One region of the Acidilutibacter cellobiosedens genome, then DNA from elsewhere that is predicted to be linked to it. Evidence: riboswitches for the same ligand, from Rfam matches in the RefSeq annotation. Region 1 holds a riboswitch; the other holds the start of a gene.

Region 1 (4,239 bases):
GTTTCATTTCCCATACTTAAAAGTTTACCCTTTTCCCAACCATATATACCTGTATATACCCTGTTTCTTCTTCCATCTATCATCGGAATAATTATCTTTGCATAGGGAACATTAAAGGCCAAGCCTTCTAAAGTGGATACTCCTATTACTTTTTTTTTCGTCACATGAGCAAAGCCCTTAATAGTTGCAATTCCTATTCTAATCCCGGTAAAGGAACCTGGTCCTACCGCACCTGCAAAAAAATCTATATCCTTAATATTTAAATTCAAACCATCCATCATTTCTTTAATCATAGGAATAAGATTTTCAGAATGGGTTACTTGCTGATTTAAAGAAAACTCTCCCAATACTTTTTCTTCATCTAATATAGCACAAGTAGCTACTACAGTGGATGTATCAATAGATAATATTTTCAATTCTTTTCAGCTCCTCTTCCATTTCAATATACCTTTTCCCTTTCCCGTTAATAAATATTTTTCTTTCATTATCATTTATTCCTACATCCATATATATATCAAGCCTTTCTTTAGGGAGCATATCTACTATATTATTTCCCCATTCTATTATGGTGACTCCATCGGAATAAAAATATTCTTCATATCCAAGATCAAACATTTCTTCAGGACTTTTAAGCCTGTATACATCAAAATGGTATAATCGAAGTCTTCCATTATACTCATTAATTAAATTAAAAGTAGGGCTTGTAATATACTCTGATACTCCAAGACCTTTACCTATACTTTTAGTTAAAGTTGTTTTTCCTGTCCCCAAGTCTCCGGAAAGATTTATAAAATCTCCCTTTTTAAGTATCTTACCTAATTTTAACCCTAATTTTTCTGTATCCTTCAAATCATGTGATATATATTTAATCATAATACCAGCCTTTCTACTATAATAAACCATAATAATTATAACATTAACTATTTTTTTAAGCTATATAAAAAAAATAATAGAGATAGTTTTAATATCTCCATTATTTTCTAAGCCACCTATTTATGAAGTATCGGCGACACTCGTTTATACAAGAGTACAGTTATAAGTGTAACTACAGCCCCTTTGAATAAATTAAAGGGAACTATAGAATATGCAATAAGAGATTTAAAATCGGTTATGTTGCTATTTAATGCGGTGCCCATAGATACAATACTATCTAAATTCATTCCATATAATTTAGCATAGAAAGGTATCATCACATAATAATTTGCTATGGACATAAAAACAGTCATAGCTATTGTCCCCAAAATCATGCCTATTATTGCATTCTTTCTACTTTTATTTTTAACATATACGATTCCGGATATATAAACAAATATACTCCCTACCATAAAATTTGCAATTTCTCCTACCATCATGCTGTTACTTCCTCTGATAGCAATAAATAGGACATTCTTCATAAATTCTATCAGGATTCCTGCCACAGGACCCAGAGCAAAGGCTCCCAACAAAGCAGGAATTTCACTTAGATCCATTTTCAAAAATCCAGGCGCAAACCACAAGGGGAATTCCGCTATCATTAACAAAAAAGAAATCGCCGATAGTATCCCGACTTTTACTAAAACCTTCGTATTGATTTTTTGTTTTTTAATCTCCATAATTAAATTCCTCCATAGATTTATATTTCTTCAGGAATTTAAAAAACCCTGAAGATAAATCCTCAGGGTAAATAAATCTAATTAAAATATTAGATAAAATTGATCTTCTTCCATCCAGACTCTAACTGTCGGCCTCGGACTTTCACCAAGTCAGCCAAAAAATTTCGGCGCGTGGGCTGTAACCACCGGTAAGGACTCACACCTTGCCCTGAAGACTAATATCCAATTCAAGAAACATTATATATCCAATTATAATCAGTGTCAATATCAAACATTCAATATTCTTATATAATTAACATCCGGATCTTCCGTTCCCTGTACATAAAGTCCGGCATCTTTCATATCCTCTACATAGTCTATAATATCAGGTGTTATCACTTCTCCTGGGCAAAGTACCGGTATCCCAGGAGGATAAGCCATTAAGAATTCCCCGCTTATACAGCCTATACTTTCACGTAATGGCAGCGGAGTCTTATCTCCCATAAAAGCTTCTCTCGGAGCAACTATCTGTTTAGGAATGTCTGGTATATCCAGCATTCTTCTGTTCTCCTTAGGTAAATCCTTGTATTCATCGCTAATTTCTTTTAAAGCGGAAATCAATGCATCAAAACCTTCCTTTGAATCCCCAAAACTTCCTACAGCTAAGGCGTTGAACAAATTTGAAAGCTCCAGTTGAATATGGTATTTTTCCGCTAATATTCTTTCCAATTTATTCCCGGTTATCCCCATTTCTCTACAAGAAATAGTAAGTTTTGTCGGATCAAGAGCATAAACTCCCTTCTTTTTAAGTATTTCATCTCCAAAACAATAAAGTCCCGGAATTTTGTTTATTTCCCTTCGTGCATATTCTGCTAAATCTATAGCCCTATCCAAAAGTTCTTTGCCCTTAGTTGCAATTTGCATCCTTGCCACATCCAAAGAAGCCATAAGTATATATGAAGGACTTGTAGTTTGCAGAAGGTTCATAACTTGTTGAACCTTATTCACATCAACCCTTTTTTCCATGACTTGAAGTAGAGAACTTTGGGTTAAAGAACCTATTATCTTATGAGTACTTTGAGCACTCATATCTGCACCTGCCGATATTGCAGACATCGGCAATCTATTATTAAAGCCTAAATGTGCTCCGTGAGCTTCATCTACTATTAAAGGTATATCATAAGAATGGACTATGTCTGCTATCCTTTTAATATCAGCTGCTACCCCATAATAGGTGGGATTTATAATCAATACTGCCTTAGCATCCGGATTATTCTTTAAAGCTTCCTCAACAGTTTCAGGAGTAACCCCTAAAGCTAATCCGACTTTTCTATCAACTTCCGGTTGAATGTAAACTGGTACAGCACCACTCAAGATTATCCCTGCCGTTACTGATTTATGGACGTTTCTTGGTATTATAATCTTATCTCCATGGGACACTACACTTAAAATCATAGCCTGTATTGCACCTGAAGTACCATTAATCGAAAAAAATGCTCTGTCTGCCCCATATGCATCGGCTGCAAGCTCTTGAGCTTTTTTTATAGGTCCTTCGGGGTGATGAAGACTATCAACCAATTTAAATACAGTGACATCAATAGACAATACATTGTTCCCCACAAAATTTTTAAACTTATTATCCATTCCCATTCCTTTTTTATGTCCGGGTACATGAAATGGAATTGTCTTATTATTTACATATTCCATAAGGGCATCAAATAAAGGAGTTTGAGTTTGATCTAATTTATACACCTTGATAAACACCTTCTTTCAACTATTTTCAGATAAAAAGCCTGAAACTTCGTTGCATTAGTTTCAGGCTTTTGCAAAGCGATTCAAGCTTTTTTATTCATTCAAATAAACAATTTTATTATAGTAGATATAATTACAAAATACAATAATAAATTATATTTTTTTTAAATTATTTAAAATCCAGCTTTTATTAATTTTTCCAATTTAATATTTCTTTATTCAGCAATATATTAATTATTGATTGTTAATATATTTTCAGTCCTTGATCTTATACCATGTAAGTAGTACAAACATAATATCCTATGAAATGTTACAAATGTTATGTTCGTTATGTTCATTATTTTTGTTGGTTTTTAAACATTTTCTGATGATTTCGGCTAATTCCTCCGTAGTAAAAGGCCTGCGCAAGATAAAATCCACAGTTCCCAAATATTTTTCATTTATTATTTCAGAATTTTCCATTAATAATACAAATGGAATGTCGGGAAATTTTTCTTTAATTTCTTCTGAAATCTTTAAAGGATTTAAATTAGATAAATTAAAATTACATATTACCAGTTCATATTTATTTTCTAATAATTCTTTTAATATTAAATTTTTGTCAATTTCAATCTTTCCATTTATATTAAGTATAGATAAATATTTTAACAATTCTCTCCCTATAATATCGGAATCCTCTATTATCAAAACTTTTGTGTTCCTTTTATAGAAAGCATTGCTTTCAGCTAACATTTGGCCTGCTTTCTGTGTGAAGGTTATAGTAAACTTACTTCCATTCCCTAATTTACTTTCAACTTTAATTGTAGCATCGTGTTCTTCTAATATTTGTTTCGATATATTCAATCCCAATCCATTTCCTTTATCTCCCTTTGTAGTAAAATAAGGTTCGAATATTCTGCCCAAAGTTAATTTATCC
Region 2 (4,239 bases), 450 kb from region 1:
CATTCTGATTTGTCATCTGCTTCTGCATCCGGTGCAGATATATTTGTTGGTACAAGGGATATAGCCAACAATTTGAAACCTCTCGGAGATACCATCTTATTAAATAATATGATTGATATGAATGAACTGAGGGATAAATTGACGTTAATGTTAAAAGGGAAAGGCATGATTTAGTAAAAAATATAACAAAGGGGGTTATTTAATGTTAAAACTGATTTTGGACATATTAAGTGTGCCTGCAATTTTGGTTGGACTAATAGCACTTATTGGTTTAATATTACAGAAGAAATCAGCTTCTGATACATTGAAGGGGACAATTAAAACGGTCTTAGGATTCTTAGTACTAAGCGGAGGAGCAGGAATTGCCGAAAAATCCTTAGGTTATTTTGGAACTATATTTCAAGAGGCCTTTAATGTACAGGGGGTAGTGCCTCACAATGAAGCTGTAGTAGCTTTGGCTTTAGAGACCTATGGGACCAGTACAGCTCTGATAATGGCCTTTGGGATGTTAGCTAATATACTTATAGCCAGATATACAAAACTTAAATATATATTTTTAACCGGACATCATACATTATATATGGCAGCTATGATATCCGTGATTCTTGTAGTCGGAGGTTTAGAAGGAGTTACCCTTATAATAGTAGGTTCAATAATACTTGGATTTGTTATGGCGTTTTTCCCTGCAATTGCTCAGCCGACTATGCGAAAGATTACCGGTACTGATGATGTAGCCTTTGGACATTTTGGTACCGTTGGATACGTACTATCTGCTTGGGTAGGAAAGGTGTTAGGTAAGAATTCCAAATCCACAGAGGAAATGGAATTTTCTCAAAAGCTTGGTTTCATGCGTGACAGTTCCGTAGCCATATCTTTAGTAATGGGCGTACTGTATATCATAGTTGCTATTGCTTCTGGGCATAAATTTATAAATACATTGAGCGGGGGACAAAACTACATTTTATTTGCCGTACTACAGGCTATAACCTTTGCAGGAGGAGTATATATAATACTTCAGGGTGTAAGGCTAATATTGGCGGAGATAGTACCTGCATTTAGAGGTATATCGGAAAAATTGGTACCTGATGCAAAACCGGCATTGGATTGCCCTGTAGTATTCCCGTATGCGTCTAATGCGGTATTAATCGGATTCCTATCGAGCTTTTTAGGTGGTATAGTTGGAATGTTAATATTGATTGGATTAAAAACTACAATAATATTGCCTGGAGTCGTTCCTCATTTTTTCTGTGGCGCAACGGCTGGAGTATTCGGTAACGCAACAGGAGGTAAAAGAGGGGCTTTCTGGGGCTCTTTTGCTCATGGACTTCTGATAACATTCTTGCCGGTATTGTTGATGCCGGTATTGGGAAATTTAGGATTTGCCAACACTACTTTTAGTGATGCTGATTTTGGAGTAGTAGGTATTATATTAGGCAATATTGTGAAGTTGTTTATAAAATAAAAGGTAGATTTTTCTACCTTTTATTTAAATACAGGAGGTTGCAATGAATAAAGAGAAATTAACACAGTTAAAGAAAATAGCCCTTTGCATCAGAAAAGCTGAATATAAAGGGAATAAGCACGAAAGTCATAGAAATGCCGACAATAAAACCTTTAGATATAGAACTAATTTTGCAGACGCAAAGAAAATTAAAGGCATAGTTGTAGCAGAAGACCATTTTAAATATGGTGGTCTGTATAGTGCTATATCGGAAGTGGTTGTGGATAAATATCCGTGTAATATAAAGCCGGTTAGCGTAGACGATACCTTCGGAGAATCGGGAAAGTCTGATGAATTGTATGAAAAGTATGGATTAACGGAGGAAAATATTATATCTAAAGCTTTAGATATACTGGAAGTATAAACTTTAGCAACACTCCGGAAATTAGAATTATTCTATTGTTTTTTTTATTAACTTAATATAATATATATGTAAAGAAATCTTCAGGGCGGGGTGAAATTCCTCACCGGCGGTGACAGTCCGCGAACCGTTTTTACGGCTGATTCGGTGAAATTCCGAAACCGGCAGTTATAGTCTGAATGGAAGAAGATGGCTTAAATTAAGAGCTATTTTATATGCCCCAAAGATTTGGGGTATTTTTATGCCCTGACAAAAATATTATTTTGGAGGGATTTATATGAGAAGTTATAAAAAAACAAGGATGAATGTAAATACTAAGAATATTGTCAGAATTGCCATGTTGGCTGCAGTAGCCGTAGGTTTAATGTTTTTTAAGGTTCCGGTAGTGTTTATGGCTCCAGGTTTTATGAAACTTGATATAAGCGATGTGCCTGTTTTAATATCAGGATTTGCTATGGGTCCAATTTCTGGTGTAATCGTATCACTATTAAAAAATTTGTTGAACATGCTAATAGAAGGTAGTACTACCGGAGGTATTGGAGAGCTTACCAACTTTATTATCGGTTCATCTTTTGTTTTAGCATCATCAATTATATACCGTAAAAGCAAAACAATTCATAGAGCTATCTTGAGTTTGGTTGTCGGAATTTTGTTTATGACTCTATTGGCTTCATTAAGCAATTATTATATTATATTTCCGTTGTATGGCAAAGTAATGATTCCTATAGAAAAGATAATTGAAATGGGCAGTGCCATAAGCTCTCGGGTTGTGGATTTAAAAACAATGATTATATATACAGTGGTGCCATTTAATTTATTAAAAGGAACTGTAAATGCCTTGGTAACATTTTTGCTATATAAGAGAATATCTCCTTTGCTAAAGGATTAGTACATTGTTTTTATTTAATAATAAAAATTCAAGGTGATATTTTTTGAATTAATAATTGATAATTTATAGTTTATAATTTTACAGACTGAGAAAATAAACTTAAAATATAATTTAAACTTAATATTATAGAATTTGTAAAATTCTTAATCTATAATATAAAACGAAAACATTTCGAGTTTATTTAAATAAAAACTCGAAATGTTTTTGTTTAGAATCTGAGAGGAAAGCTCTAATTACCTTAAAATATGCTTTCAGTAAAATGGGCTTAATATATCATTGTTTCAATGAAAGCTCTTTTTAAAAAGTATTTTATCCTGCAATCACATAGTCATAAAGCCTACTCACTGCATTCCAATCAACTACATTCCAAAAGGCCTTTACGTAGTCTGGACGGAGATTTTTATATTTAAGATAATATGCATGTTCCCACACATCTATTCCCAGAATCGGTATAAAACTACTGTCCTCTATGAGTGGATTATCCTGGTTAGGAGAAGAGCTGACATTAAGCTTTCCATCCTTATCTGTACTAAGCCATGCCCAGCCTGAACCGAACCGGCTTATTGCAGCAGCAGAAAGATGCATACGCATATCTTCTACACTGCCGAAGTCCTCTTTGATCTTTTTTTCCAGCTCTCCCCTGGGGTTTCCTCCGCCATTAGGAGATATTGTACTAAAATACAGGTTATGGTTGTAAAACCCTCCGCCATTATTTCTTATTGCAGTTCTTAGTGTGGTATCAGCGATAACATCAAGGTTTTTTAAAATTTCTTCAATGCTTTTACCAGACAGTTCCGGCACCTTCTCAACTGCAGCATTTAAATTTGCCGTATAAGTAGCATGATGCTTACTATAATGTGTAATCATTGTCAATTTGTCAATATGTGGTTCAAGGGCTCCAAACCCATAACTTAATTCTATTTGTTTAAACATTTCAAATCCTCCTTTTTAATTCTTAATTTCTTTCTTTATAACAGACTTGTCGATTCTTTTTTTGATTTAAGTGATACAGGAACAAATCGTTTTAGATTAAATCACAGATATCTGCTAAATTAATATGTGTTGTACTTTATCTCAATTATACCCATTCCCGAAAGAAATTAATGCTAATTTGGATTTAAAAGAAAAAAATTCAAAAAATTTCTTGATAAATGCCCAATACAATGAAGGAATAGGCATCTGGTCATCAATTTAAAAGAATAAATCAGAATTTTAGGTATAACGTTCAATAAGTAATTTAAAATTGTCTCTGATATAATAATTAAATCTACAACTGTATAATGCAGATTTAAAGTATTTTTAACATTAAATTTTTATAAAGTTCATGTATATTTGCGGTATAAGTCTTCATTACTTATTGAAGACATAATGAATTAAAAATTGAATATTCTTATACATTATGATATAATTTTAAAAACATAATGACATATGCTAAACATTATTAATTATAAAGAGGAGTTGATATTATGTTTAGTAATATGAAGGAGA

The links. A riboswitch is a leader RNA that binds a small molecule or an ion and turns the genes downstream of it on or off. The one in region 1 is predicted to bind FMN.
Region 2: it holds a riboswitch for FMN, as region 1 does, so the genes downstream of both, EQM13_RS01725 (ECF transporter S component) here and EQM13_RS03780 (ECF transporter S component) in region 1, are expected to answer to the same signal.

The regions. Positions count from the first base shown of each region.
Region 1 is NZ_CP035282.1:796,979-801,217, reverse strand. It holds gene tsaB (tRNA (adenosine(37)-N6)-threonylcarbamoyltransferase complex dimerization subunit type 1 TsaB) at 1-416, opposite strand, end outside; gene tsaE (tRNA (adenosine(37)-N6)-threonylcarbamoyltransferase complex ATPase subunit type 1 TsaE) at 397-873, opposite strand; gene EQM13_RS03780 (ECF transporter S component) at 990-1,592, opposite strand; FMN riboswitch at 1,691-1,812, opposite strand; gene EQM13_RS03775 (aminotransferase class I/II-fold pyridoxal phosphate-dependent enzyme) at 1,860-3,323, opposite strand; gene EQM13_RS03770 (ATP-binding response regulator) at 3,624-4,239, opposite strand, start outside.
Region 2 is NZ_CP035282.1:347,196-351,434, forward strand. It holds gene EQM13_RS01710 (PTS sugar transporter subunit IIB) at 1-174, shown strand, start outside; gene EQM13_RS01715 (PTS ascorbate transporter subunit IIC) at 203-1,462, shown strand; gene EQM13_RS18425 (transketolase C-terminal domain-containing protein) at 1,506-1,865, shown strand; FMN riboswitch at 1,938-2,057, shown strand; gene EQM13_RS01725 (ECF transporter S component) at 2,140-2,751, shown strand; gene EQM13_RS01730 (superoxide dismutase) at 3,061-3,684, opposite strand; gene EQM13_RS01735 (sigma-54-dependent Fis family transcriptional regulator) at 4,218-4,239, shown strand, end outside.